Regions from separate parts of the Mesobacillus subterraneus genome, predicted to be linked through region 1. Evidence: riboswitches for the same ligand, from Rfam matches in the RefSeq annotation. Region 1 holds a riboswitch; each other region holds the start of a gene.
The links. Region 1 has a riboswitch for S-adenosylmethionine ahead of LC048_RS17005 (sugar ABC transporter substrate-binding protein). Riboswitches for the same ligand answer to the same signal wherever they lie in the genome.
Positions count from the first base shown of each region.

Region 2: it holds a riboswitch for S-adenosylmethionine, as region 1 does, so the genes downstream of both, LC048_RS01445 (O-acetylhomoserine aminocarboxypropyltransferase/cysteine synthase family protein) here and LC048_RS17005 (sugar ABC transporter substrate-binding protein) in region 1, are expected to answer to the same signal.
Region 3: it holds a riboswitch for S-adenosylmethionine, as region 1 does, so the genes downstream of both, mtnW (2,3-diketo-5-methylthiopentyl-1-phosphate enolase) here and LC048_RS17005 (sugar ABC transporter substrate-binding protein) in region 1, are expected to answer to the same signal.

Region 1 covers NZ_CP129019.1:3,272,920-3,283,045, reverse strand. Annotated here, with positions in the region: partial or broken gene fdhF (formate dehydrogenase subunit alpha) at 1-686, shown strand, start outside; gene LC048_RS17040 (4Fe-4S dicluster domain-containing protein) at 701-1,252, shown strand; gene LC048_RS17035 (Mrp/NBP35 family ATP-binding protein) at 1,628-2,362, shown strand; gene LC048_RS17030 (QcrA and Rieske domain-containing protein) at 2,387-2,914, shown strand; gene LC048_RS17025 (hypothetical protein) at 2,907-3,104, shown strand; gene LC048_RS17020 (hypothetical protein) at 3,186-3,413, shown strand; gene LC048_RS17015 (hypothetical protein) at 3,449-3,958, opposite strand; gene LC048_RS17010 (dynamin family protein) at 4,336-7,080, shown strand; SAM riboswitch class I at 7,230-7,337, shown strand; gene LC048_RS17005 (sugar ABC transporter substrate-binding protein) at 7,441-8,538, shown strand; gene LC048_RS17000 (hypothetical protein) at 9,099-9,419, shown strand; gene LC048_RS16995 (formate/nitrite transporter family protein) at 9,427-10,126, opposite strand, start outside.
Region 2 covers NZ_CP129019.1:310,843-320,968, forward strand. Annotated here, with positions in the region: gene LC048_RS01435 (MFS transporter) at 1-1,172, shown strand, start outside; gene LC048_RS01440 (hypothetical protein) at 1,350-1,688, shown strand; SAM riboswitch class I at 1,774-1,878, shown strand; gene LC048_RS01445 (O-acetylhomoserine aminocarboxypropyltransferase/cysteine synthase family protein) at 1,963-3,279, shown strand; SAM riboswitch class I at 3,391-3,505, shown strand; gene LC048_RS01450 (methionine ABC transporter ATP-binding protein) at 3,785-4,810, shown strand; gene LC048_RS01455 (methionine ABC transporter permease) at 4,803-5,471, shown strand; gene LC048_RS01460 (MetQ/NlpA family ABC transporter substrate-binding protein) at 5,486-6,325, shown strand; gene LC048_RS01465 (carboxymuconolactone decarboxylase family protein) at 6,428-6,799, shown strand; gene LC048_RS01470 (hypothetical protein) at 8,098-8,505, opposite strand; gene sufC (Fe-S cluster assembly ATPase SufC) at 8,627-9,412, shown strand; gene sufD (Fe-S cluster assembly protein SufD) at 9,431-10,126, shown strand, end outside.
Region 3 covers NZ_CP129019.1:2,750,608-2,760,733, forward strand. Annotated here, with positions in the region: gene LC048_RS14365 (ferredoxin family protein) at 217-501, opposite strand; gene LC048_RS14370 (FAD-dependent oxidoreductase) at 501-1,796, opposite strand; gene LC048_RS14375 (electron transfer flavoprotein subunit alpha/FixB family protein) at 1,789-2,814, opposite strand; gene LC048_RS14380 (electron transfer flavoprotein subunit beta/FixA family protein) at 2,841-3,668, opposite strand; gene LC048_RS14385 (aspartyl-phosphate phosphatase Spo0E family protein) at 4,144-4,389, opposite strand; gene LC048_RS14390 (1,2-dihydroxy-3-keto-5-methylthiopentene dioxygenase) at 4,545-5,078, opposite strand; gene LC048_RS14395 (methylthioribulose 1-phosphate dehydratase) at 5,143-5,778, opposite strand; gene LC048_RS14400 (2-hydroxy-3-keto-5-methylthiopentenyl-1-phosphate phosphatase) at 5,775-6,437, opposite strand; gene mtnW (2,3-diketo-5-methylthiopentyl-1-phosphate enolase) at 6,434-7,657, opposite strand; SAM riboswitch class I at 8,001-8,108, opposite strand; gene LC048_RS14410 (pyridoxal phosphate-dependent aminotransferase) at 8,188-9,363, opposite strand; gene LC048_RS14415 (carbon-nitrogen family hydrolase) at 9,491-10,126, shown strand, end outside.

The sequences.
Region 1 (10,126 bases):
AGTTGTCGAGCCGCTTGGCGAATCCAAGCCTGACTGGGAAATCATGAAGCTGATCGCTGACCGCCTTGGGAAAAGGAAAGTTCTTCGATTACAACGAACCAAGAGAGATTTTTGACGAGCTTCGCCACGCTTCAAAAGGCGGAAAGGCTGATTACTACGGAGTAACTTACGAAAAAATCGATGAGCAGGACGGCGTATTCTGGCCAGCACCGGCAGAAGACTCCAAGGGAACTCCATCCATTTTCCAAGAGCGTTTTGCTACGGAAGATGGAAGAGCGAATCTTGCAGTTTGTGATTTCAGAGGACCTGCAGAGGTTCAATCAAAAGAGTATCCTTTATGGCTGACAACAGGACGTGTCGTATTCCACTATCTATCAGGCAACCAGACACGTCGCGTCGACTTCCTGATGGAACAATGCCCTGAGCCATTCGTAGAGATGCACCCGGAACTGGCAAGCCAGTACCAGGTCGAAAACGGTGAAAGAGTGAAATTGACCACACCGCGAGGCGATATGATCGCTCCGGTTAAAATAACAAAAGCAATCCGCAAAGACACAATGTTCGTCCCTTACCACTGGGGCAAAAAGCTGGCAGTCAACCAATTGACCAGCCCGGCACTGGATCCATTCTCAAGGATGCCTGAATTTAAAGTCTGTGCTGTAAAGCTTGAAAAACTGACGAAATAGGAGGAACGGCCATTATGAATAAAATAATGTATCTTGAATTTGAGCGCTGTATAGGATGCCGTGCCTGCCAGGCAGCCTGCCGTGAGTGTGGGGACCATGATGCTAAGGAACGGAACTATGTAGAATATGTAGACTTCACTGAATCTCGCCAGACATTTCCGATGCTGTGCATGCAATGTAAAGACCCTGCATGTGCGCGCGTCTGCCCGGCAAACGCCATTCAGATCACGGACGAAGGTGTCGTGTTGTCAGCGATGGAAGAAAAATGTATCGGCTGCCGCAACTGTACATTCGGCTGCCCATTCGGTATCCCGAAATTCGATTTCGAAACGAACAAAATGTACAAATGCGATATGTGCTATGACAGAACTCGTCATGATATCGCGCCAATGTGTGCATCTGTTTGCCCGAGTGACGCGATCCGCTTCATCGACTTTGATGAGATGCAGCAATTGCGCAGAAAACGTACCCAGATGAACCTGGTTGAAGGCAAAAAGCCGCAAGAGGGCAACAAATGGGATTACGTACCTGAATTCTTTGGTGTTTATACTGATTCACAGTCATAATAGAAAAGCGGAAGCGTCTCGAGGGGCTAGGCGCTGTAGCTGGACAGTTCTTGAAGTGAGTATATACTTTTACAGGGAAATTTAATGGAGCCGGCCGGAAAAGAGCGCTAAGTTCATTAGGGCCGGCTCTATTTGGTTAAACAAGTAAGGGATATAGCGAAAAAATCATTTTTATAGCGAAAAAGAAATTTTTATAGCAAAAAAATCATTTTTATATCGAAAATTAATTTTTTATAGCGAAAAAAACTTTTTTATAGAGAAAAATCAAATGATATAGCGAACTGGAAATTTTCAGCGATTTTTTCCAGCAAAGGTTTCAACCAATTTTAGATAAGGTAGGGAGTAATAACCCATCCAAAAAAGAGGTGCTTTCAAATGTTAAAAGGAAATGTGCTGGCTGTGACAAGCGGAAAAGGCGGAGTCGGGAAGTCTTCACTATCAGTAAATCTTGCGCTCGCGCTGCAAAAGCTTGGCAAGTCAGTCGCGATCATCGACCTTGATATATACGGATTCAGTGTACCGAAAATCCTGAATATAGATGCAAAACCAAAGACGTTCAACGGAAAAATCATTCCGGTTGAGGCGCACGGCATTAAAGTAATGTCCATGGGCTTCCTAGTGAAGGACAATGAACCGATCGTCTGGCGCGGACCGATGCTCGGCAAAATGATTCAGCATTTTACCGAAGATGTCCTCTGGGGAGAAATGGATTACTTCATTCTTGATATGCCTCCTGGGACGGGGGATGTTGCTTTAGATATGCACCTGATGATCCCGCAAAGCAAGGAAATCGTCGTGACGACACCGCATAAAGCTGCTTCATTCGTGGCGGAACGCGCCGGATCAATGGCAATCAAGAGCAAGCATGAAGTCATCGGAGTGGTCGAAAACATGTCTTATTTCAAGCCTGAGGACAGCGACCAGAAATATTTCATTTTTGGAAAAGGCGGCGGCGAGGAACTGGCAGCACAATTAGGTACGGATTTGCTCGGGCAGCTGCCGATACAAGAAGCGGATGAGAATAGTGAGACACCTGCGATTGCGCCGGGAAATACACCGCTATTCAATGAATATCTAAACCTGGCAGAAAAAATACATGCTAAGTTTTAGCTCTAGGAACAGGAGGATTTGGCTATGAGTGATGATAAAAAGCAGAACCGTCATGAAGATGATAAAGATATGATCAAGCTGATCGATAACCTGAACAGGAAAGACGATGTCCATTTGAATAGAAGGGCGTTTTTGAAAGCTTCGTTTGGTGCGACTGTCGCCATTGGACTTGCGACGACTCCATTCGGAATCTTTACATTCCTGCGCGATGAAAACGGAGAAGTGAAGCGGGTAGAAATCACGGATATCGAAGAGTTGGCAGTGGGGGAATCCAGGAACTTCAACTATCCGACGAAAAATGAACCAGCCATTTTGGTGAGAACACCGGAGGACAAATTTGTCGCGTACAATAATAAATGTACTCACCTTCAATGCCCAGTCTTTTATGAGCATAAGGAAAATGTCTTGCTGTGCCCTTGCCACAAAGGTTATTTCAATGTAGACAGCGGCCAGCCAATGGCAGGACCGCCACAGCGTGAGCTTCCAAAAATCCTTCTTGAAATCAAAGATGGCAAAGTGTTTGCAGTAGGGAGGGAAGTAAGGCATGGATAAAAAACGAATTGCTTTTTTCTCGATTTTCCTGTTCCTTGCCATTAACGTATTCTCGCTATCCAATGCCATCGAAGGCTATTATGGGCACGAAGATGAGCGTGTGTATGGTGCGGTGATTGTCGCGCTGATTTCTACTCTGCTGGCAACAACAGCCTTCTTCATTTGGAGAAAGGCAGAGTATAAAAAGTAAGCTGAAGGCGATGATAAAAGGAGAGCTCCTTTCTTAATGAAGATTTGTCCAACTATTAAGCCTGGAGTAGAAAAGGGAGGTATGAACGTGGTTTCCCATTCTTTTTTTCATCACGACAACAAGAAAGAATCAATCGAGGAAGTACTTGAAAATACGGTTGAGATTGAAGAGGATTTAATGCGTACTTACTTAATAACAGCTGAACGCGTCCATGACGATCCAGAGCTGAAGGAACGTCTTGAGAACTTCGCGGAAGGAAATGCGAAACGGACCAAGCAGCTGGTTGATGAATTGAATATAGAAAAATGAAGAAGCAGCGGATTTGACCGCTGCTTTTTGCGTCGTTAGCTAAACTGATTAGTCGGCACAACTCTAATATTTTCCCCTTCAAACTTCCTTTCCCCGAAAAGGGTGATCAAGGTGCAGCTTGTGATCCGGAACGGGCTTTCAGCGATTTCATACTCAGCAAGCAGACCGGAACCAAGTTCTTCGCCTTCTAGATTTAAAGCCTGTACGTTCTGGCCTTCGAGCGTCCTTAATTTTGCTTTCATCAGGAATAACTTCCACTCTTCCCAATTCTTAATCAAATACGCCTTCTCACCATTCTCCAGATAGCCTAGCTGGCAGCCTCTTTCATCGATGGCATCTCCGTTTCCATAGCTGAACTCCATGATGATATCCCGTAAAAATTGAAATTCATCAAGGTCAAGGTATGGGTCAATCTGGAATTCAACTTCTTTTCCTGTTTCTTTGAGAGTAGCAAGCGTTTTGTTGTGCCTCATTACAGATTTATTTTTTATATGTTGTGATTGAATATGTTCGAGGGAAGTACCCATAAGTTTCAAAGTAAGCATAATAATCTCCTTTATTCGTTCGCCTGTTACTTTCATTATAATGATTTTGCCCTATCTGCGGTGTGACAAACTTCATTTCATCCTCAGAAATAAGAAGGTTAGTTCGAAAGCTATAGATGAATTCTATTTTTCGACAATAACTGGCAAATAAATGGTTCGTTTATTAAGAAGGTTACAAACTTTGCAGGGGTTGTAGCAAAACTGAAAGCTCGCTGAAATATTGAATGAAAAATAGTTTGATAGAATACAATGATAAGGTTTTAAGGCAAGCTTGATAAGGGAAAAAGGAAATGTTAAGAAGAGCGTGTTATTAATGCCTGAAGGAGTCTGAAGGCTCTTTTTTTGGATTGATATTATGAAGAGGTCGGAGGAAAGTCATGACATTTGAAGAGCAATTAATCAAAAAGTCTTATTTTGAAACTTATATGGAATCAGGAAACAGGTCACATCCTGTTCGTGTTCTCAGTGAGCTATACCTTGAAGAGCAGAAGAATGATATGCCGGATTTAGCATATATCCGTTTTGCTCAGGGAGAGGTTTATTTTCACAATAAAGATTTTGAAGCAGCGATTTTTAAGTGGGAGAACATCACGAATGAATTCGAGCCGTGGGCGAAAAAGAACATGGGTGATGCCTTCCTCGAGCTTGGTTTGCTTGCTTCCGCTGAGGAGCTGTACCTGTCAATTGAAACAGATAGCAATGTGCTGAAAATAGAGAGCGGCCTTCAGCTTTTATCTCTCTACATAGAGCAGGGAAAGCTTGAAAAAGCAGTTGCTGTCATCAAGAAATCAGTGTCACTTGATCCAGATTATCCTGGTGTAACGGAGATTGCCCGTGCGTTCTTTGAAGAGCATAATGACTGGGATAATGCAGTCGAGCTGGCAGTCAATGAAGGTGTGCGAACCGGTTCGCCTAAGTGGTTCAATGTTTTGAATCAATATGTAGAACAGGGACACACCGCTCAGTTCGCACCGGATTACTTTAATGAAGCATTATCTGTTCTTTTCCAGGTGGACAGAAGCCGGTTTGAACAACTGGCGGTATCCCTGTGGGAAAGCTATAAGGGTCAAACTTCTTATATGACTTGGCTCAGGGAATTCAACCAATTATTCAGCGGAATGGACGGCAAGAGAAAAGACGGATGGACACATCTGTCAGCGGTCTATCAGGACACATATTTTGAGCTGATTAATGGAGATCGATTAATCAAGGAAATTTCACCGTTGATCCCTGAAATGCTTACCAATTGGCTGAAAATCACAAGTCCTGTTAACAGTCTTGTATCGGCATCGTCTATTATTGCGTGGAATGAGGTATTTCCAGGTGCCATCACCTCGTCCGCGATTCACGATGCAGAAAATCTTGTGCTGAATTCTCGCGAGTATCATAATGGTTATCAGGATAGCATGCAGCTATTCAAGACGATCATTGAATGGGCTGAAAATCATGAGATAGAGGTCGGCAACCGGATTAAGTGGATGGTCCAGGAGCTGCAGGAATCCAATGTTCATAATCTGTTGGTTACCGGAATATCAGGCAACGGGAAATCATCCTTCGTCAACACCATTGTTGGGGAAGAACTGATAACGGCACCAACTGCTGCTGTCATCCGGTTCAAGCAGGAGGAGAATCCGGAAATCCAGGAGATTACGGATACAGACGTCCGCCAAATAACGGATATCGAGGACTTCAAGAAAGCGGCAGGAGTTCGCCGTCAGAACCATAAAAATGAAACAATCATTGATTTCAAAGCAGAGTTCCCATTCCTGCGGGATCACGAATTAGCACTGATTGATACTCCTGGAATCAACAGTAACAACTATGACAAGCATCCATTGTACAATTACTTGAGATTTGCTGATAGTCTGCTTTTTGTGCTCAATGCAAATGATCCTTTTACGGAAAAAGAAAGGGAAGTCCTCTTGAAAATTTCAGAGTACTTCCCTGATCTCCCTATACATTTCCTGTTGAATAAAATAGATGTGATATACAGTCAGCAGGAGGTAATTGATGTTTTTGACCAGACATGGGCTGAAATCAGCCAATACTATCCTGATTCGAAAATGTTTGCTTTCTCATCTAACTATGATACAGGCAAGCAACTGAGGGATTTCTCTGATTTCATCCAAACAAACAGAAGTACAGTCGACTTCGAGCAAGAGCGGACCGCCAAACTGCAATTCTTCGTCAGAAGGGCGATCACGTACTTACTTGATAAACGAATCGAAATTGAGAATAATCATATAGAATCAATCAGCTGGAATGAAGAAATGGTGAGCAAGCTTAACGGAGCCCTCAACCAGCTGGGAGATATTGAGGAAGAAAAGTCACTTTCCATCCAGAAGTCATACCGAAAAATCAAGGATGAAACCCGTGCGGAAATCATCGAGAAGATTCCTGATATATTGCGTGGGTGTTCGGAATGGGTGAAGGAGGACAGCGATTTCGGAAAAATACATGCCGAAATGGACGAAGAAATGAACAAGAGAATCCAGGAATACCTCAATGGAACCGTGCTGCCGAAATTCCATGAAGATTTACGAGGATGGATTCATCATTCGAAGGACGAATTCGACCAAAGCCAAAACTATCTGAATGAAATGGCCGAGGGATTTAACGCGATGTATGGAGATGAAAGGATTTGTCTCGACTGTGATTTCAGGGTACTAGATGATTGGCGCCGCGATGCCGACCGGATGACGAACGGTGTCCATTATGAGAAGGTCAACATCATGAACCGCTCGACTCCTCAGCAGTTCTTCTTGAAAAGCGCTGGAAAACTGCTCGGTGTACTTCCGCAAAACAATGCGATGCTTTATAACAGATACAAAACCTATCTCGAGACTGAAGATTATTATGAAATCGGCGTAACCACTGCAAAAAGATTTCTGCAGCAATTCGAGATTTTTGAAAAATCGATTGAACGCGACGTGAACCTATTCTTCAAAAAACCGTTCAACGAACTCGAAGTAGCCGTTGAAGAAGCAAAATCTGATATCGAGTTTGGAAAGAACGAACTTGAAAAAATGAGAATTAACCCTGAACTGTACCGTGACCCATTAACACTTTATGAAGTAAAACTTCGCCAGTTTGAGTGGATGACCGCAGCAGGCAGGGGTTAAGTAAAAAGGAAGATTCCGATTTGGGGTCTTCCTTTTTTCTTCTACGAAAAAAAGAATATAACTAAATTTTCATAATAATATTGACAATATAAGTATAGGAGTTTAAAGTAAACTTTATCAATTTGCAACATTAACTAAATAAAGAAATTCTCTTATCAAGAGTGGCAGAGGGACTGGCCCTATGACGCCCAGCAACCGTTCCAAATGGAATTGGTGCTAAATCCTGCAAAACAATTACTTGTTTTGAAAGATAAGAGAGGAATCCGACCTTTGTATTCTACTGCGTTTGAAACCTCTCTTTTCTGGAGAGGTTTTTTTATTTGTGTTAGTCAGGCAGATCAATCAAAGGGGGAAATTCAGATGAAAAAAGGAATGAAAAAAGTATTTTTAGGTGCAGTTGCTTCTTCATTGCTGCTGACTGGCTGCGGAGGCGGAGAGACAAAAACGGCCAGCGGTCCAGTTGAAGGAGTTCCGGAACGATTTGCTAAAGGCGAGGAAGTCAAAATCAAAGTCATCCGCAAAATTGGCGGAGATGACCATACGGCGCAATTTTTAGCCGGAGCGAAAGCAGAAGGGGAGGCTCTTGGCTTCAAGGTAGACGTATTCACGGCGAATGGGGACACAGCTAAATTTCATGATGCAATCAATCAGGGGCTCCAGCAGGACTATGATGGATTCATCATTTCCCATGGAGATGACGCGGCAACGGTAGATGACGTAAAGAAATTAGTTGATAAAGGCAAGAGCGTCGTAACTTTCGATTCAAATCCGGAACTGGCTCAGGTCGAAGGAGTCACACTTACATCCCAGGATGACGAGGCTCTCGCAACGCAGGCACTGGACCAGCTTGTGAAGGACCAAAATGGAGAAGCCAATATTGTTTACCTCTGGGTAGATGGCTTCCCGCCAATGGTGAGAAGAAATAAAGTTTACCAGGAAACTCTGAAGGCGAATCCGGGAATCAAAGAGGTTGAGAGATTCGGAGTGGCTGCTGCAGATACAAGCGTCCAGACACAAAACGCAGTGTCGGCTATGCTGAACAAGCATCCAAAAGGAGAAATTGACGCGATTTTTGCAACATGGGATGCTTTTGCGATTGGAGCAGCTCGTGCCATTAAGGAAGCTGGGCGAGATGAAATCAAGATTTACGGAATCGATGTATCCAATGCAGACCTTCAGGAAATCCAGGGAGAAGACAGTCCATGGAAATACACCGCTGCTGTGGATCCAAAACTTATCGGTGAAGTAAATATGAGATTGCTTGCAAAAAAGCTGGCTGGCGAAGAAACACCTGCGAGTTACGATCTCGAAGCATCACTGATTTCACAGGAACAGCTTCAGCAGTCTGAAAATCCAGTGAACATGGTGAATCTTACTGAAATCATCGAAGGATGGGGCAAATCAGACGCATTTTTAGAAGATTGGATGGAGAAATTGAAGGATCACTATAAGAAATAACCATTGAAATGGATGACTGACAAGTTTTATAGCGGAAAAATCTTTTTTATAGCGATATTTTCGATTTTATAGCGAAAATCGAAATTTTATAGCGAAAATCATATTTTTATAGCGAAATGGAAATTTTACTCGATTTTTACCAGTTCAGTCACTCGAAGCAGGCACTCTCAAACTTGGAGAGTGTCTGCTTTGCAGATTGATAGGAGGAACCCGGATGAAACTTCAAATGAAAAGCATCAGTATTGACTGGGAACAGTACTTGCATTTGCCCTGGGCATCACCTATTATAAGCAAAAACATTAGAGTGCAGTTACATACAATGTCGTCACGGCACGATGTTTGTTCGGAAATAATGCGGTCACCAGGATATAGAATTTTCTATATCCTGTTTTCTTTTAAAGGAGAATTAGCATAGGGAGAGAAGTATAAAAATAAACATTCTTGAAGGAGGAATAAAAATTTACATTAAGTCATTTATTTATGTAGGAGAATGGATCTTGTTTTTATCTTTCCTTATTTATGCTCTTACCTTTCAACTCCTGTTTCTGGGGAATATCGCATTGGCTGATAATAATGATGAAGTTGTCTTTTTCCCGATTAGTTACTCACTCATCGTCGTGGCGCTGGGGGTTTTGTTCTATTTTTACATAAAGCATTTGCCAGGCAGCCGTGGATATCGGAAATTCAAGGAAGTCATATGGGGATTATTTTTCATAGCCACTGCAGTCAGCAGCCTGTTTTGGTTTTCAGTGAATGCGGCGGTTTATTCACAAGAGTTGCTGAGTAACCAAGTACTGCTTACCCTCATATTTGCAGTGTCTGCCACGTTGGCAGCTCAAATAGCAATTAAATTTAAAAGGGAAGGCTCAGGTAAAAGCTGAGCCTTTTTCAATCCTCAAAAAATGGTTTGTTCGCATAGTAATACATCCAGCCCATCATGATTCCGCCGCCAATCAGGTTGCCGATCGTCACGGGAATTAAATTGTGAATCACCCCTGTAATAGTAACGGATTGCGGGTCGTCAAGGACCATGCTGATCGCAAAGGTACACAGGTTGGCGATGCTGTGTTCATAACCCGAAATGAAGAAACAGTAGACGAAAAACACCATCGCAAACATTTTTGCTCCGTCGCCTTTCATCGACATCGGCAGGAAGAACGCGAGGCAAACGAGCCAGTTACAGAGAATGCCCCTGAAAAAAAGCTCTGAAGTTGGTGCAAGTGTCTTTTTCTCAGCAACACTCAACAAGAATCCGTTAACGGAATGATCATCAAACAATCCTGTTGTATAAATCAAAAAAGCAAACGCAGCTGCGCCAATGATATTGCCGACATAACTGTAAATCCACATCCTGGCCACCTGAAGCCAGGCCATTTTTTTTCGCAAAGCTGCAAACGTATAGTAAAAGGTGTTTCCTGTGAACAGGTCTCCTCCGCCATAGGCAATCAGGATAATGGCTGCCCCGAAGGTAATGGCAGCTATAGGGTAGGCAAAGGGCGAGTGTTCCACATAAAATGGATTTCCCGTCTTGAACGCAACAATGACCCCAAAGCCGATGAACATCGATGCCAGGGCAGCCCTTGCCAGA
Region 2 (10,126 bases), 1.8 Mb from region 1:
TTGGGATCTTCATGGTCATATATAACTTTTACATACGCGAGCTGGGTCTCAATGAATTGGTTAACGGAAAAGTGATTTCGATGACTTCGCTTGCGACAGCTCTAATCCTTATTCCCGCAGGAATATTAAGCGACAAAGCTGGCAGGAAAAAGTTGATGTTGTATGGTGCATTATCGACAGGCTTAATCTTATTTGCCCGCAGCATGGTCGAAACCCAGGCACTGTTGGTTTTGTTCGCATTTGGAACAGGACTGGCGTCAGCTTTCATTCAAGTTTCGATTATTCCGTGGCTTGCGGAAAATTCCAAGCCTGAACAGAGAGTACACCTATTCAGTATACATTTCGCTGCGATGACTGCTGCTAACGTGGTGGGCAGTCTTTTAGGGGGAATTCTTACTGACTTATTTTCAATGGTCATTCCTGAATTGAAGAGTATAAGGTACACGTTGATCATTGGTTCAGGTTTGTTTTTAGCTGCTTTGATTCCAATTTTGAGGTTGAATGAAAATCGACCAGCTCGCATATCGGCTGGCGATACAAAAGAAAAAACTAAAGGTATTCCCCACAAAGCAAGCTTCAAAATCATTCTGCTGTTTGCAGTTGCGCAATTGATGATTGGTTTTGGAGCTGGATTGGTCATTCCGTATTTAAACCTATATTTTGCAGATCGGTTCATGGCTTCCAATTCATTGATTGGCTTGGTCATTTCATTAGGACAGGGAGCCACAGCTGTTGCGATGATCATCGGTCCATTGGTCGTTCGCAGACTTGGTGAAGTTAGAGCGGTAGTTGTATTGCAGATGCTGTCCCTGCCATTTTTGCTGCTGACAGCGTACACACAGAACTTTTGGCTTGCTGCTCTAGGATTTTTATTTCGTCAGGCACTTATGAACGCAGGTAATCCTATCCAGATGTCGCTAATGATGTCGAAGGTTGATGATTCCATGAAGGGTTTAGCCAACTCTGTGAATCAAATGGTGTTTAACCTCGGATGGGCGGTTATGGGGCCGGTATCGACTGGAATCGTCTTGAAATACGGTTCGTATTGGGGATATGCGACTGTGTTTACGATTACTGCAGGTTTGTATTTAGTAGGTTCCACTTATTTCTTTTTGGTTTTCAAAACGATGGATAAGCCAAAATCCGGCATGATGAAGACAAAACCAGCTTGATTACTGTATTTCTTTGGATATATTTCTCGGGAAATGAAAGACGATGCCGAAATAACAAACGGTATTGTCTTTTTTTTACGTTAATCATATTGTAAATTTAATTATGTATTTGTCGAAGGATTCAAACAGGTTTTTCCCCGAGTACAAGGAATATGTAATATAAGGGAGCTGATCGGAATGCGAGAACAAATTGAAAGGTTTGTGGCTGAAATTCCAAAGAAGGAACATATTCTGCAGTTAGTAAATAAACTGGACCTGATCATAAAAATAGAAGCAAAGAGTGGTATATTTTACTTGTCTTTCAAGGATGGCAAGGTGGTTTGCCATGAAACTTGTATTCATAACGGATACACTGCAACAATTTCGGGTACGGATGCATTATTGGATCAATTATTTGAGGGAGACCTTAAACTGCTGCATGGGGTGAAATATAATCATTTAACAATTGATTGTACATTTCGTGACCTATTGGTACTGGAATCGATATTTTATCTTGCAAGACCACTTCCTGTGTAAATTTTTATCTGAATAGTCAAAATATATTGACTGCTATCTTGCGGCGTGATATTATCACTTTAACGCAGTAAAAACGAATTGAATATACTTATCCAGAGAGGTGGAGGGACTGGCCCTTTGAAGCCCGGCAACCGGTTATGAAAACACGGTGCTAATTCCAGCAGAGTTACTTGCTCTGTAAAGATAAGGAGAGATGATAAATGACCCTCTTCTTATGAAGAGGGTTTTTTGTATCAGTTTTTCCAGAAAAATTATGTAGATTGGAGAGATGGAGATGGCTAATGAGCAAAAAAATTACAGAATTGAAACGCTAGGGGTACATGGAGGTCAGTCACCAGACCCAGTGACCGGAGCAAGGGCAGTTCCGATTTATTCGAGCAATGCGTTCCAATTTGAAAACACGGAACATGCAGCAGATTTATTCGCGCTTAAAGAACCGGGCTACATTTACTCACGGCTACATAATCCGACTGTTACTGCTCTGGAAGAAAAAGTAGCTCTGCTTGAGGGAGGTATTGGGGCTCTTGCATTATCAAGCGGGATGTCTGCCATCACGATGGCAATCTTGAACATTGCACATGCGGGTGATGAGATTGTCGCTGCTTCCAATCTATATGGAGGCACTTATAATCTATTTGCTGTAACCCTGCCGAAGTATGGAATAAAAGTTCACCTAGTCGATTCAACGGATCCTGCCAATTTTAGAAAAGCGATCACTCCGAAAACAAAAGCAGTCTATGCAGAAACAATCGGTAATCCAAGTCTCAGGGTCCTGGATATTGAAGCTGTCGCTGAAGTTGCCCATGATGCAGGTGTTCCGCTGATTATCGATAATACATTTGCGACACCATATCTTTGCCGGCCAATTGAACATGGCGCAGATATCGTCGTCCACTCGGCAACCAAATGGCTATTGGGAAATGGCACTGTCATGGGCGGGGTCATTGTGGATGGAGGAAAGTTCGATTGGAAGTCACCTAAATTCCCAGGATTCAATGAACCGGACTCCAGCTACCATAACCTTGTGTATAGTGATGCAATTGGAGCTGCCGCATTTATTGTAAAAGCAAGAGTACAGCTTTTGCGGGACCTTGGACCAGCAATTAGTCCACAGAGTGCATTCCAATTCAATCTAGGAATAGAAACTTTACATGTTCGCATGAAGGAGCATGTTGAGAATACACGTAAAATCGTAGATTATCTTGAATCCCATCCTGCTGTTACTTGGATCAGATATCCAGGCTATGAATCACACCCTGATAAAAAGCTCGCGGCTCGCTATCTTCCTAAGGGAGCCGGTGCAGTTGTCATTTTTGGGATTGAAGGTGGTAGGGAAGCGGGAGCAAAGCTTATTAACTCATTAGAATTATGGTCCCACGTCGCGAATGTCGGCGATGCAAAAAGCTTGATCATCCATCCTGCAAGCACCACACATCAGCAGCTGGATTCAGAAGGTCTTAAAGCAGCCGGAGTTCCGGAAGATTTAATTCGCCTTTCAGTCGGAATTGAAAACGTCGAGGATATCATTGAAGATCTGGAGCAGGCAATCGAAAAAGCGACCGGAGTACCAGGAATTCCAGCCAAGGCTTAATATCCATAAGGTTCCAATTGGTATTCGGAAATAATTTTGTTGACACCCTTTTTTACTCCGTGCTACAATCACACTCGTAACTTAAAACACATTAGATAATTTAATAGCGTGCTCTTATCAAGAGAGGTGGAGGGATGTGCCCTATGAAACCCGGCAACCGTCAGTAAGCATTGCTTGCTGAAATGGTGCCAATTCACACAAAGCGGATCGCTTTGGCAGATGAGAGAAAGGAATCCACTATGACTATGCCTTTCTGCTCACTTGCAGGAAGGCTTTTATTTTGCCCTTTTTGAAAAAAGCTTAATAAGCTATAGCTGAAAAGCTTGTTCAATAAGAATTTATGATTAGAGCACAAACATCCTCGTTTAAGATTGAGTCTATTGCCATTTTTGCTGGAGATTGAATTTTTTCGATTAGGGAATGGGAAACTAGATTGATAACCTTCTTAATTTTCAGGGGATATGTAATGGTTTTAAAAAGTGTAGGTGTAAAGAGGGGGAGTCAATTGATTACGATAAAAAATGCCAGAAAGATTTATCCTTCCAGCAAGGGAGACGTTAAAGCGGTTGATGATGTCAGCCTTGAAGTCAAGGAAGGCGAAATATATGGGGTCATCGGCTATAGTGGGGCCGGTAAAAGCACCTTGATCCGAATGCTGAACGGTCTGGAGATTCCAACTTCAGGTTCTGTCGTGGTAGCTGGCAGGGAAGTTTCCAGGATCAAGGGAGTTAAATTGCGTAAGGCTCGCCAGGAAATCAGTATGATCTTCCAGCATTTCAATTTGCTCTGGTCAAGAACGGTTGCGGAGAATATCGCGTTTCCACTTGAAATTGCCGGAGTAGCTAAATCTGAGAGAGATAAGCGGGTTAAAGAGCTAATCGAACTAGTAGGTCTTAAGGGTCGGGGAGATGCCTACCCATCCCAGTTGAGTGGCGGTCAAAAGCAGAGGGTCGGAATTGCCAGGGCACTGGCTAATAACCCTAAAGTCCTTCTTGGAGATGAAGCAACTTCAGCGCTTGATCCAGAGACAACCGACCAGATTCTTGATCTGCTTGTTGATATAAATAAGAGACTTGGTCTTACGATCGTACTGATTACGCACGAAATGCATGTTATCAGGAAAATCTGTCACAGAGTAGCCGTCATGGAAGGCGGGAAAATTGTTGAAACAGGTCCCGTATTGGAAGTGTTCAAGAACCCGCAACAGCCAATTACGAAGAGATTCGTCCAGCAGGTGACCGAACCTGAGGAAACAAAGGAAACTGTTGATCACTTACTTGAGCGATATCCACACGGTCGCGTTGTCCAGCTGACATTCGTCGGTGAAGGAACCGAACAGCCACTGATCACCAATTTGATCCGTGAGTTTTCAATAACGGTCAATATTGTTCAGGGTAAAATATCTCAGACACAAGATGGTTCATACGGAACTCTGTTCATCCATCTTGATGGTGAGGATGGCGAACTTGGCCGGGCAATAGAGTATATTGGCCAGCATGAAGTCGGCGTGGAGGTGATTTCGAATGGCTGAAAATTTATTTCCTAATGTCAACTGGGACAGAATGTGGGAAGCGACAATTGAAACCCTCTACATGAGTGCCATCTCTGTTGTGGCTACCTTCATTCTTGGAGCGATCCTTGGACTGCTGCTCTTTTTGACATCAAAGGGTAATATATGGGAAAACAAACCGGTAAATCTAGTATTGAGCGCAATCGTTAATATTTTCAGATCAATCCCATTCATTATTTTAATCGTCCTTCTGATTCCTTTTACAAAGTTCATCGTAGGATCGATGATCGGGGAAAACGCTGCATTGCCAGCGCTGATCATTGGATCGGCTCCATTTTACGCAAGGATGGTTGAGATTGGTTTGCGTGAGATTGATAAAGGAGTCATTGAAGCAGCAAGATCGATGGGTGCGAAAACAACAACGATCATCTGGAAAGTGCTATTGCCGGAATCGATGCCAGCATTGGTTTCCGGTATCACGGTGACAGCAATCGCGCTCGTCAGTTACACAGCGATGGCAGGGGTCATTGGCGCCGGCGGACTTGGAAATCTGGCTTATATGGAAGGCTTCCAGAGAAGCCGGAACGATGTTACCTTGATGGCAACAATCGTTATTTTGATTATCGTGTTTTTGATTCAGTTTGTTGGTGATTACTTCACTAGAAAATTAGATAAGAGATAAAGGAGAGATTTGAATTGAAAAAATGGTTATTAGCTCTATTAGCATTAGTATTAACAGCAGGACTTGCAGCTTGCGGAACTTCTGAGGATAACACTTCAGGAGAAGGCGGCAAGGAAGAAAGTAAAAAAATCGTCGTTGGTGCTTCAAACGTACCACACGCAGAAATTTTAGAAGAAGCAAAAGCGCTACTTGAAGAAAAAGGCTATGAAATGGAAATAAAGACGTTCAATGATTATGTTGTTCCAAACCAGGCACTTGATTCAGGTGAGCTTGATGCAAACTACTTCCAGCATATCCCTTACCTGGAGTCACAAATGGCTGAACATGGCTATAAGTTTGAAAATGCTGGTGGAATCCACATCGAGCCAATCGGTGTCTATTCTCAAGACCATACTACTTTGGACGATCTGCCAAAAGGTGCACAAATTATCATGAGCAGTTCTGTAGCTGACCATGGCCGTATTTTGACTATGCTTGAAAAAGAGGGGTTGATCACTCTTAAAGAAGGTGTAGAAAAAGTAAAAGCTACAATTGATGATATTGCAGAAAATCCTAAAGAACTAAAGTTTGATACAGAATATGACGCAGCACTGCTTCCGCAGATCTTCAACAATGGTGAAGGAGATGCAGTATTGATCAACTCTAACTATGCGATTGATGCTGGATTGAATCCACTAAACGATTCGATCGCGATTGAGGAAAGCGATTCTCCATATGTAAACGTAATTGCTGTTCGTGAAGGCGATGCCGACAAACCGGCAATCAAGGCACTAGTTGAAGTGCTTCACTCTAAAGAAATCCAGGACTTTATCCTTGAAAAATATGAAGGTGCAGTTGTACCGGTAAAAGAATAATGAGCTAAAAGCAGGCGCACAGCCTGCTTTTTCTTTTTGCCGCATAACCGACTGCTAAAATTAACATACTAACCGAGAAAAAAGCAGAATGGAGTGGAAGCAATGGAGCATCATTATGAACCTCGGAATTCAACAGAAGCAGCACTGCATGAATATAAACAAGGCCTGGGTGAATTTACAAAAAGAATGCCAGAGCTTGCCAAACATTATAATTCGTTTACGGAAGTTTGTTTTCAGGAAGGGACTTTAACGCAAAAAGAAAAGCAGCTGATTGCATTAGGAATTTCATTGTATTCACAGGATGAATATTGCATTATATATCATTTAAAAGGCTGCCTTGACCAGGGAGCAACGGAAGAGCAAATTCTGGAAGCTGTAGGAGTTACAGCTGCCTTTGGCGGCGGCGCGGCAATGAGCCAGGCAGTGACACTCGTCCAGGAAGCAATGGCTGAACTGAATACTTTGAAGCAATAAAAGCTGTTTTATACAGCAGAACTGGCTGTTAAATAACAGGAAAGGCTCCATTTGGGAGGATATTGCCAGTATTCTAAGAATGGCAGAGGTGAAGTCGTGTTAGGACCCCTTACTCCATCACATCCAAAATTTAACGGTTTTAACCGCTTTGATAGTGGTAAATAAAAGGTGTTAAGATTGCACTATCAAAAAAATCGCTTATTAAAGCGAAAAACCGAAGGGATGATTCACTATTAGTCAGCTAAAACTGAACTACACAAGTGAAATGGAAAAAGCAATGCAAGGAGCTCATGGAATTAGTTACGAGGTATACAGCATGAACCATGACGCAAGAATGGAAGTCGAAAGAAAACGCGAAAGAGACTATATCAAAAGCCAACGGATGGTAGCTGACCTGGACAGAAGAGTCCACTCGTAAGCGATAGTATATATAATAGAAGAAATGTTTTGGGGACCAGTGTATTCTTACACTGGTTTCTTTATTATGTGTTGTTAGATCAAGAGAAAAAAGTTTGTTGTAATGGCAATCGACTCCTTTTGGATCAGACTGGTGTTGATTTATAATTTTGGGTTCGAACCCTGGTCGACTTCGGACAAGATTGGAGAAACCTATCGTATTTTTGTCAGAACCCGCGTCAACTTCAGACAAAATTGAAGGAACCCATCGTGAATTTGTCCGAACTTGGTGCAACTTCAGACAAAGTTGAAGGAACTCCTCATGAATTTGCCGAACCCTGGTCAACTTCAGACAAAATTGGAGGAACCCATCGTGAATTTGTCCGAACCTGGTGCAACTTCAGACAAAGTTGAAGGAACTCCTCATGAATTTGTCCGAACCCTGGTCATCTTCAGACAAAGTTTAAGGAATCCATCGTGAATTTGTCCGAACCCTGGTCTACTTCAGACAAAATTGGAGGAACCCATCGTGAATTTGTCCGAACCTGGTGCAACTTCAGACAAAGTTGAAGGAACTCCTCATGAATTTGTCCGAACCTGGTGCAACTTTAGACAAAGTTGAAGGAACTCCTCATGAATTTGTCCGAACCCTGATCGGCTTCAGACAAAATTGGAGGAACCCATCGTGAATTTGTCCGAACCTGGTGCAACTTCAGACAAAATTGGAGGAACCCATCGTGAATTTGTCCGAACCTGGTGCAACTTCAGACAAAGTTGAAGGAACTCCTCATGAATTTGTCCGAACCTGGTGCAACTTCAGACAAAGTTGAAGGAACTCCTCATGAATTTGTCCGAACCCTGGAGTCCACCGAAAAGAGTAGGATTAACTATTCCTCTTACTTCTAGTACATTTTTTTATAACAGAAGGTAAAAAATAAAATGATGTACGAGCTGTGAGCGGGAAATCCTGATTTGCGGGGCTTGGTCTGGTAAAATGGAGATGAGTGTTGAACATTGCTGTCGCCTATCAGCAAGCTGAAAGGCGGGTGGCGGGAAGTTGAAAGAAATAAAGAGAGAAAATGAAGATTCTTGATGAAATTAATATAAATTAGTTTGTGCTGATTTTTTGGCTCATTGGCGTGAAACTTACGCTTCACTGGATTTTCAGCCACGGCTGAAAAGCTGCCGAGAGTGAATGAAAGGCTGCGGGCAAATGAATTTGCCCGGTCGTTCCCTTCCCACTCGGCATGAGCCAAAAAATCAAATGGAATTTTACAAATGTCTCCAGGGCTCGTTGTATTTCTTTCCACTTCTAAAGTGTTGCTAACACATTCTATTTGTTATAAGATTGTAATGAGAATAAAATGAGAATAGAGTTAAAGACGGCTGAAGTCGGCTTAAAATCTTTTCTATATTGACGGAGGTAATATTATGGCAGGATCTGTATTATCAATTAAGGACCTTCAAGTTGAGATTGAAGGCAAGCAGATATTAAAAGGTGTGGATATTGAAGTTAAAGGCGGAGAAATCCATGCGATCATGGGACCAAACGGTACTGGTAAATCCACTCTATCTTCTGCAATCATGGGTCACCCTAAGTATGAAGTAACAAACGGAACAGTTACGCTTGATGGCGAAGATGTTCTTGAAATGGAAGTTGATGAGAGAGCACGCGCTGGTCTTTTCCTTGCTATGCAATACCCAAGCGAAATTAGCGGTGTAACGAACGCTGACTTCCTTCGTTCTGCTTTGAACAGCCGTCTTGGCGAAGGAAATGAGATTTCTCTTATGAAGTTCATCCGCAAGATGGATAAGCAAATGGAATTCCTTGAAATGGATCTTGATATGGCACAGCGTTATCTTAACGAAGGCTTCTCTGGCGGTGAGAAAAAGCGTAACGAGATTCTTCAATTGATGATGCTTGAACCTAAAATTGCAATCCTTGATGAAATCGACTCAGGTCTTGATATCGACGCTTTGAAAGTTGTTTCTAAAGGAATCAACGAAATGCGCGGCGAAGATTTCGGTTGCTTGATTATCACTCACTACCAGCGCCTTCTTGATTACATCACTCCTGACCATGTACACGTTATGATGCAGGGCCGCATTGTGAAGTCTGGCGGACCAGAACTTGCGCAGCGCTTAGAAGCAGAAGGATACGACTGGATTAAGAAAGAACTTGGCATCGAAGACGAAACAGTTGGGCAAGAAGCTTAAGCGTTGGGGGGATTTATAATGACTACGGAAACGAAATGGGCTTTTGACCAGGAGTACATTACTTCCTTCTCAAAAGAAATGAATGAACCGGAATGGCTGACAGAGCTTCGTGTACAATCTCTTGCAAAAGCAGAAGATACCTCAATGCCAAAACCGGATAAGACGAAGATTGATAAATGGAATTTTACGCAATTTGAAAAACTGCTCGTTAAAAGCGATGTTTTTTCATCAATCGACGAGCTTCCTGAAGAGGTAAAAGCGCTCGTTGACGAAGAAGCAAAGGATAGCAGCCTGTATGTTCAGCGCAACAACAAGCCTGCATATCTTCAGCTTTCAAAGGAAATGCAGGAGCAAGGAGTCATTTTCACAGATATTTTCACAGCGGCTCGCGAATACAGTGATTTGCTGAAGAAGTATTTCATGACTGCCGTTAAGTCAGATGAGCACCGTTTGACTGCCCTTCACACAGCATTCATGAATGGCGGAGCATTCTTATATGTTCCTAAAAATGTTCAAGTGAAGAATCCAATTCAGGCGATCTTCCTTCATGATGATGCAGAAGCGAACCTGTTCAATCACGTACTTGTTGTAGCTGAAGACAACAGTTCTGTAACTTATGTTGAGAACTATATTTCAACTACTGGCAAAGTGAATGGATTGGTGAACATCGTAACGGAAGCAATCGCAGGACAAAATGCAAAAATCCAGTACGGT
Region 3 (10,126 bases), 520 kb from region 1:
CATTTGTGAATTAACATACATATGTTGAATATAGCATAATTGTTAGTATCCATTTCTTAAAGGTATTTCCCTTCATCCTATTCAAACAATTCCGTTCATTTGTCGAGCCATATGACGACTTTTCCATAAGCCTGGTTCAATTTCCCGTCATTTTTCCAGACATTCAAAGCAACAAAAAAACCGACGAACAATATGTCCGCCGATTTCTTGTTTCCATTAAGCAAGCCTGAATACGATTCCGTGTCCGCCTTTTGGATATTCCCATTTGATATTCTGATATGGGCAGCCGATGCGGCAGCTGCCGCATTCGTGACAACCTTCATAACCTACCTGCATTCTTTTGCCTTCCCATTTGTATACTTCAGCAGGGCAGAATACCGTACATAGTTTGTCAGGGCACTGAGTCATGCAGACGTCATGGTCCAAAACGGTCAGATGCGATTTGGTGTCACACTTAAACCTTAAAAGAAATTGTTTTTCCTCGATGTTTGTCGTTGACATTATTTCACCGCCTTCCAGGCACGATAGATGTCTTGCATTACCTTAAAGGTTCCCTTTTCAGCTGTCACGCTGCGCATGATTTCTTTTTGTTTTTCTTTCTTCGGTGTGCCATCGACTGTGAAGAACTTGCTCATCGCTTTGTTCATCATTGGCAGGTATTCCTTGAAGTATTGCGGGTACGTCTCAAAGGTGTGTGCTGCATCCTTATATTTTTCAAGGTCCTTAATGATAAAGCTTCCGAATAAGGCCTCCTTATAGCGATTCAGGCTGTTTTCACTGAAGTCTCCATCTTTCTTTGCCTCGACGATCGCTTCCGCCGCCATTTGTCCCGATGCCATCGCCATGTTCGAGCCCTCACGGTGAATCGCATTGACTAGCTGTGCGGCATCTCCTACTACAAGCACACCATTTCCCGCAACTCTCGGCACAGAATTGAATCCTCCTTCAGGAATCAAGTGGGCCAGGTATTCGGCTGATTCCCCTCCCTCTATATAAGGACGGACCATTGGGTGTTTTTTCAGGTAATCGAGCAGCTCATATGGCTTCAATTTCGCTTTGATCATGCTTGAAAGTGTGGTGCCAACACCAATGTTCAAGCTATCTTTGTTTGTATAAAGGAAGGCGGTGCCAAGATTGCCTTGAGTTGAGTCACCAAAAATCTCAATCGTCGTTCCGTGGTTTCCTTCAAGATTGAAGCGGTCATTTATTTTATCCTTCGGCAGATTGATGACTTCCATAACCGTAAGGGCAACTTCATCAGGACGGAATTCCCTATGGAAGCCAAGCTGCTTCGAAAGCAGGGAGTTAACTCCGTCTGCAAGTACGACAACGTCTGCAAATATTTCTCCATCAGGACGATCTGTACGGACGCCTGTAACCTTGCCATTTTCAACAATACATTCAGTAACAACTGTTTCGTTTATCAACAATGCACCTTGCTCGACAGCTTTCTGTGCGAACCATTGGTCAAATTGTGCACGCAGCACTGTAAAGTTATTATATGGTTCAACCGCCCATTCGAGACCTTTATATCCAAACTGGACAACCGATTCTTTATCCATCATCCAGAATCGCTGTTCAACAACCGTCCTTTCAAGAGGAGCTTCCTTCCAAAATTCCGGAATGATGTCTTCCATCTGTTTACGGTAAAGGACTCCACCCATCACGTTCTTTGATCCAGGGTATTCACCGCGCTCGATCAACAATACTTTAAGACCGTTTTTTGCACAGTTGTAGGCACATGAAGTTCCAGCAGGGCCGGCTCCTACGACGATGACATCAAATTTTTCAGACATAGCTCATTTCCCCGCCCTTCTCTTTACTGAGCTCTTTGAACTGTTTGATTAGTTTAGGCACAATTTCCAATGCATCGCCGACAATGCCATATGTAGCTACATCGAAAATCGGCGCGTTCGGATCCTTGTTGATGGCAATGATCAGCTCAGAATTTTTCATTCCCTCAACATGCTGGATTGCCCCTGAAATACCGATGGCGAAATAGATTTTCGGAGTAACGGTCTCGCCTGTCTGGCCTATTTGCTGCTCATGCTTGAGCCATCCCGCTTCGACCACATCCCTCGTACCGCCGACGCTTGCACCAATCACTTCAGCCAGCTCATGGATCAACTGGAATCCCTGGATATCACCTAATCCTTTTCCGCCAGCCACGATGACATGTGCTTCTGCAAGGCTAGCTTTTTTTGTTACGTCCTTCACAATTTCAAGTACTTTTGTGCGCATATCTTCTTCCCGAAGTTCTAACTCTTCTTCTATGATGACTCCCTTCCTGCCTTCATCTGTTTCGAGGGCCTTCATCACTTTAGGGCGTACTGTAGCCATTTGTGGTCTGTGTTTTTTACACAGAATGGTTGCCATTATATTTCCGCCAAAGGCAGGACGGCTTGCCTCCAGCAGCCTTTTCTCAACATCTACATCGAGCATCGTCGTATCAGCTGTTAAACCTGTACTCAAGTCCGTTGCAACAGCACTTGCCAGGTCCTTTCCATTAGGTGTTGCTCCATAAAGGAAGATTTCCGGCTTATATTTTTCAGCCAGCGTACAGACACCCTTCATAAATGACTCTGTCCGATAATCCTTCAGGACCGGATGGTCAACGACATATACTTGGTCTGCACCGGCATAGATTACTTCATTTGCTAAAGGCATGACACCTTCGCCAAGCATAACCCCGGAAAGCGGCACTTCCAGCTTGTCGGCAAGCTTCCTTCCCGCACCAAGTAATTCCAGTGAAACTCCTTCAATCTTCCCTTCATTTACTTCAATGAATACCCAGACTCCCTGGTTTTCTTCCATCCTGCTATTCCCCCTTTTAAATCGCATCAAGAGTTGGCTGTTTTTAATTTCAATAAATCTTTTCTTTCCATTAAAATTCCCATTAGCTGTTCTACTTGAGAATCAGCGTTTCCTTCAATCCTTTTCCCGCCTTCAAGTTTTGGAGGACTGAACATCTTGCCCACAATCGTAGGGGATCCTTTTAATCCGAGCTGAGTCTTGTCAACATCTGCAAGGTCATTGACAGACCAGATGACCGGCTCATATCGTGCAGCATTGATCATATTTGGAAGCGGTGCATATTCTATGTCATTAATCTCTTTTTCAACAGTCAGCAGGCATGGCAGCTGTGATTGCAAGACTTCGTAGCCATCGATTTGCTTACGCTTGATATGAACGTATTTCTCTTTCTTATTAACCTCAGAAACTTCAATAACATTCGTGATTGGCGGTATATCTAGGCGGCGTGCAATTCCGGGCCATACTTGTCCTGTATCACCATCAATCGCATGCTTGCCACAGATGACTAAGTCTATCGGATTATCCTTTGATATTTTTTCAAGCGCTTTGGAGAGTGCATAGCTTGTTGCCAGGGTATCTGCACCTGCAAACGCCCTGTCTGAGATGAGGAATCCCTGGTCAGCGCCTATTTCAACGCTTTTCTTAATAACTGCAACAGCTTGCGGCGGTCCCATTGATAAAACAGAGATCGTTCCACCTGTTTTATTCTTGATTTTGACTGCTTCCTGTACAGCGTGGGCATCATAAGGGTTCAAAATTGCTGGTGCGCTTCGCCTATCCAGAGTATTCGTTTTAGGATTGATTTTGATGATCTTTGTATCGGGCACTTGCTTGACACATACGACAATGTGCATACTCTCTTTTCCCCTCCTCAAAATGAAAAACTATTAACTTGTAAGCGATTACTTTGGCAATGAAAAATAAAATGCTATGTAGTACGATATATGAATCGCATCACAAGCATAGTACCAACAATTAAAAAAGTGGTAAGCAAAATTGTACATTTGAATGGTGAAAAAATGAGGTTAGATCTTGATGAACTTAGAATTGTCTAAAATGGTAGTACGTTGAACTGTACTTAATTGGAGTAAGTCGCATGATGATATAAAAAGCCTATCTATGTTAAAAATAAATAAAATAGAAATTAAAAAATATGATAAATATCACACAAAGCAACATTCAAGTGAAAATTTGAGCAAATTTTCAATGTTTTGATGGAGAGCTGAAAAGAACTAGGGAGAGTTTTTAATCGAAGTTTTCTTATAAAAATATTTCAGCCACTGCCGATTTCCTGGCAGTGGCTAATTTTTACTATAGTGTAGAATGTTTTTATGCATGAGCTAAAATATATTGTTTCTTTGTCATCAGAATCATTTGCCTGAACAAAACTTTTCCTTTTTGCCGCTGTATTTCCGTCTCTTTGCATAAAGTTTGATATTCATAAATTAAACGATCTAGTTCCTGGCTTCGATAGATTGTTTCCTCACTTGTATATCCAGATTCCATTGCAACAGCCACCATCAATTCCCTGGCACGATCAATTTCTTTTAACAAAGCATTTTTCGATTGATACACTTCTATATCTCCTCTACTACTTTAATTCCTTAAATAAATAAAAGTTTACTTGAAGAATTATGGCAAATGCTTGTTTGATTGTAAATAGATTCGCAAAATAAGACAATATTCACCGCGAAAAATTTTTTCTTCGACAATGTTTGCATTCCTGATGATTACTGGCTGACTTTTTCCTCTCCGTAAATTGGAACCCAGCCTTCAGTTGTCACAAAAATCCTTACCGCAACTACCTGGCGATCTTCCTGAAGCGTGAAATAATGACGTGTATTTTCAGGTACAGAAATTAAGTCTCCCGGATTCAGGAAAACCTCAAAAAATTCTCCGTCCTTTCCTTGGATGACAAACACACCATGGCCGCTGACGATGAATCTTACCTCATCATCTGTGTGGTGGTGTTCCTGCTTGAAATTCGCAAGCAGCTGGTCAAGATTCGGTGTATTGTCAGACAGTGAAATGACGTCCTGAGCTTTGTAGCCTCTGCGCGCAGAAATATCTTCAATCTCCACTTTGAAAGCTTCAAGGATTTGCTGCTTATCTTCATCTGATAACAAGAATTTTCCCTGAAGATGAGCTGGAAGCTTATGGATGTGCCACTTTTCATAGATAACTTCCTGTGCGCTCAGAAATGCCTCTACCTGCTGTTCATCAACGATTCTTTCCTGTGTGTTTTGTTTTACGATAAATGCCATATGAATCTCTCCCTTTATATCATGTCTTTTATTTTACTTAATGAAATTGCTCTAAAGTTCCTGATTAAACAACCTTGAACAATTGGAATGGTTTGTGCTCGAGTAATCTTAACTGGTAACGGAATAAAAACTCAGTAGCTTCGAGAATTTTTTTAGCTTCAAAGGCGTTCCTTCCCCAGACTGTGATGCCATGGTTACGAATCAATACTGCCCCAGTGTCTCCTTTTACATGCTCTGTGAATGCTTTAGCAAGGGTTGGAATATGTGAGTAATTCGGAATAATGGGAATTTTGAGGACAGCATCTTCCTCCCAAATATTGAAAGCTTTAATTAATTCCTGACCCTGGAATTGCACCTCGCCCCTGTCTCCATAGACCTCGGAGATGACATTGTTATCAATTGTATGGACATGAAGACTGCATCCAGCGCTTGTCTTATTGTATACCTCAACATGAAGCAGAGTTTCCGCAGAAGGCTTCAAATGTGTTTCCTCCACCGGACGACCAAATTGGTCAACAAGTAAAAATTCTTCATCAGTACGTTTCCGCTTATCTTTTCCGCTTGAAGTCACAAGGAATTGCACTGGGTCGCTGTTCACTTTAATCGCAAGGTTTCCACTCGTTCCCATAAACCAATCACGTTCAGCCAGTTCAGCCTTCACGTCGCCCAATTCTTCCCATTTGGTTTCTAAATAACTCATCCTTTCACCCCTGTCTTAATTTTTAAAGCTTCAATACAGTCATAAAACGTTTCAAAAGATGTATGTGCAACTTCCCATTCTTCACATTTATCTTTTAAGTAATCTCTGGCTAATACGAAATCTGCCTGTTTTGCGGCTTCAAGATCGGTCACCGAATCACCGATGACGATTTTATAAGATCCGCTTTTTTCGAGCTTCCTCATAATTGATGGCTTACAGCATCCGCAATCATTTGAACATTGTTCATCGCAGCTGTTCGGCCATTCAATTTTGATTGTTTTTCCTGAAAAATCAGAACCATTACAGTAAATGCCAGCAATTGGGCCAAATTGTTGAATGATAGGTTCTATGAAAAAATCAATTCCTCCGCTTACGATATATACAGGGATTCCTTCTTCGCTGGCATAATCGAGGAATTCCTGAAAACCGGAGCGAATCCTAGCATTTTTGACGGCAAAATCGATGATTTCTTCCAGCAAGGTGACCGGAAGGAGGGAAAACATTTTCCCTACACCTTCCCTGATCGAAATCGTTCGATCAAGGACTGATTCTTTTATATCGTCCCATCCTTCAGGGCCAAATTGATTCATGATCGCGATGATATTGTCCTTTTCGGTTACGGTTCCGTCGAAGTCACAAAAAATGACTGGATGGGTCATTTCGCCACTACCTCGGCTGAACCCCAAACGCCTAAAGCAATTTTCAACTCTTCAAAATCAAGCGTGCCCTCTTCAAGCGTTTTTCCTTGTAATACGGTTTCAATTGCCTGCCTGAAAGCCTTGCCGCCCCCCTGTGCTCCACCAGGATGACCATGTACGCCTCCGCCGGCATTAATGATTGAATCCACTCCGAAATCTTTTATAAGCAATGGGACCATTCCGGGATGTATACCTGCTGATGGAACCGGGAAAGTCCTGTTAAATTGATCTTCAGCAGTCAGTGCTTCAGCAATGGAGATCGCCTGCTGCTTTTCGAGCGCCACACTTCCATAAGGTGAAGGGAACAGTGAGAAGTCTGCTCCTGCATAGCGGAGTAATTTCCCCAGAAGCAAAGAATATGAAAAGCCATATTCATCAGCTGATGCCAACGCACCGCTGACTGCCGGGTGAGCCATGATTGGTATACCAATTTCTTCATCTTCCCTAAGTTCCTGCAAAACATCTAAACCGTAGGCGAACACATTGAACAACAGCGCATCGGCTCCCAGCTCAGACGCTTTTCGCGCTTTATCCCTAAGCTGTGCAGTCCTTCCTGTCAGGTTTGCAGCATATAAAGTTCTTTGACCAGTAGATTCATAGACTTCATCGAGAACCTGTTTCCCAAGAGTGATCCTCTTTTCAAAAGGAGTAAGTTCATTCTCAAAAAGAATTTCATCATCCTTAATTAAATCGACTCCTCCCAGACTCTGTTCTTTTAGCTGTTTTAACAGAAACTCCATATCACGTCCGATGACACCTTTGAAAATGCTCATAAGCAATGGCCTGTCATAAACGCCAATCTTTTCCCTTATTCCTTCAATCCCATAGCGCGGACCGGGAAATTCTTTCTTTAATTCTTCTCCAAATTCAAGATCTACCAGCTTTACCTTGCCATCAAGCGATAGTTTTCCAAATACCGTTGTGAGGATTGCTGGGAGATCTGGCGAAAAATTAAGGGCAGGATAAGCGATCTTGATTGTCGCCACTGTGTCTGAATTGGTGTTCACGCCAGAACCTTCTACAGAAACAACTCTTCCCTTATGTTTTTTTAATTGTTTTTGGTCCAGTTCAGGTAGATCTGTCCAAGATCCCACTGTCAGCCCAAGCGCGATCCCCTCTGCTTTTTTCTCCGGGTTATGTTTTGCATCATGGACTATGTATGTCGCTGTAATTTCACTCATGTAGATCAATCCTTTCAGTTAGAAAAGCGCAAGCGCCTTGTCCAGCCCCGACAAGCGTTGGAGGGCTGACCAGTGAAGTCGTTCTTTGACTTCATTGAGCGGACCGAAATCGAAAAGTATAGGCGACTGCCCAACTCCGACAAGCGTTGGAGGGCCTGACAGTGAAGTCGCTCTTTGACTTCATTGGCAGGACCGAAACGTCTCGAGGAGTTAGGAGCCGCAGCTAGACAACGATCGAGGGGCTAGGCGCTGGAGCTAGACATTAATATAAGTGCAAAAAAACCATAAAAAAACCATAAAAAAACCTCTTCACAAAGAAGAGGTTAGAAAATACACTAAACTCTTCTCATCTTTCAGCTTTCGCTGCAAGAATTAGCACCGTGCCCAGCTAAATGCTGGATCGGTTGCCGGGCTTCATCGGGCTCGTCCCTCCGCCTGCTCTTGATAAGAAAATAATTTAATCAAGTTATTTAATTGGTTAAAGTAAATTTGTTAATTAGGATTATGTCAGGTTAATAATTCAATGTCAACTATTTTTTGAAAATTCCCAAGCTTTCTATTCTGCTGACAGCTTCTTGCAATCTTGCCTCAGAACTCAGTAAGCCAACCCTCACAAAGCCCTCTCCATGTTCACCAAACCCAACACCTGGAGCAACTGCTATATGTGCTTTTTCAAGTAAAAAATCTGCAAATTCAACCGAAGTGAATTGTTCCGGAACCTTAAGCCAGGCAAAAAACGAACCTTTTGGAGCAGTGACGTGCCAGCCAATATTTTTCAATCCGTCAATAAGGACATTTCTTCTTGATTCGTATAAATCATTCAAATCAGCCACACATTCTTGCGGCCCTAGTAATGCTTCTGCTGCAGCTTCCTGAACAGCACCAAACAAGCTGACATACATATGGTCCTGAAGCAAGTTAATTGCAGCAATCACGCTCTTGTTCCCCGCTGCAAAGCCAACACGCCAACCAGCCATATTATACGTTTTTGAAAGCGTATAAATTTCAATTCCAACCTCTCTGGCACCCTCTGACTGTAAAAAGCTTTGTGGTCTTTTTCCTTCAAAGCCAATCGCTCCATACGCGAAATCATGGACAACACAAATTTCATTTTTTCGGGCCAGCTCGATTGTCTGATCAAAAAATTCCTGATGCGCCACTGCGCCAGTAGGATTATTTGGGTAGTTGAGAAACATCAGTTTTGCTTGTTCCAAATCGTCTGCACTTAATAAGGCATAATCAGGCAGAAACTCATTCTCCTCTTTTAATGGCATTGTCACCATCTTTGCCTTTGCAAGTTCAACTCCAGATATGTAGTCAGGATAGCCGGGGTCAGGAACAAGGATTGTGTCCCCCGGATTCAACAAACATTGAGGAATTTCAACGAGGCCAGCCTTGCCACCAAATAGGATGGCAATTTCTTCTTCTGGGTCAAGATTGACTCCATACTCCCTTTTATAAAAACCTGCTGCAGCTTCTTTTAATGAGCTCAATCCCCTAAACGGCGAATACTTATGATTAGCTGGGTTTTCTCCAGCTTGCTTCAACTTTTCAACGATGTGCTGTGGTGTCGGCTGGTCAGGGTTTCCCTGTCCAAGATTTATAACGTCTGCCCCTTTTTCAGTATATATGCCCACTTTTTGCACGAGTGAAGCAAAAAACTGCTTGGGCAGGCTTTTCAATAAATTTGATTGTGAAAATTCCATTTTCTCACCTGCTTAGAAAATATATTAGTATGTAAAAATTTTAATTTGAAATTCTAGTCACAAATGATATAACGTAAATAGTAACTTGTAAAGATATAATTTTCAGAAAGTATGGCGGTGATGAATGATGAAATATAAAATAGCATGCTTGCAAATGGACATTGTCTTTGGGAATCCTGAGCAAAATTATAAAAAAGCCTCCGAACTGATTGACAAGGCAAATGCTCAAAAACCTGATATCATTGTCCTTCCGGAGCTATGGACTACCGGATATGATCTCGATCAATTAAAAGACACTGCAGAAGAAGAAGCAAAAGAAGCTAAAGTGTTTTTCAAGGATGCAGCTGAGAAATATTCTTCCCACTTTATTGGCGGTTCTGTTGCTAATAAAACCGAAAAAGGCATTGAAAATACACTGCTTGTATTCGACAAAAACGGTGAACAGGCAGGATTGTACAGCAAGCTCCATTTGTTCAAGCTCATGGATGAGCATCTATACCTGGCTGCTGGCAAGGAAAAAGGATTGTTTTCTTTAGATGGCCAAAAATTTGCCGGGCTGATTTGCTATGATATCAGGTTCCCAGAATGGGTCCGTGCCCATGCACTCCAGGGAGTCGAAGCGTTGTTCGTAGTTGCTGAGTGGCCAATCCAGCGCTTAGAACACTGGCGAGCTTTGCTCATCGCCCGTGCAATTGAGAATCAATGCTTTGTGATAGCCTGCAACCGGACCGGCTCAGACCCCAATAATAAATTCGCTGGCCAT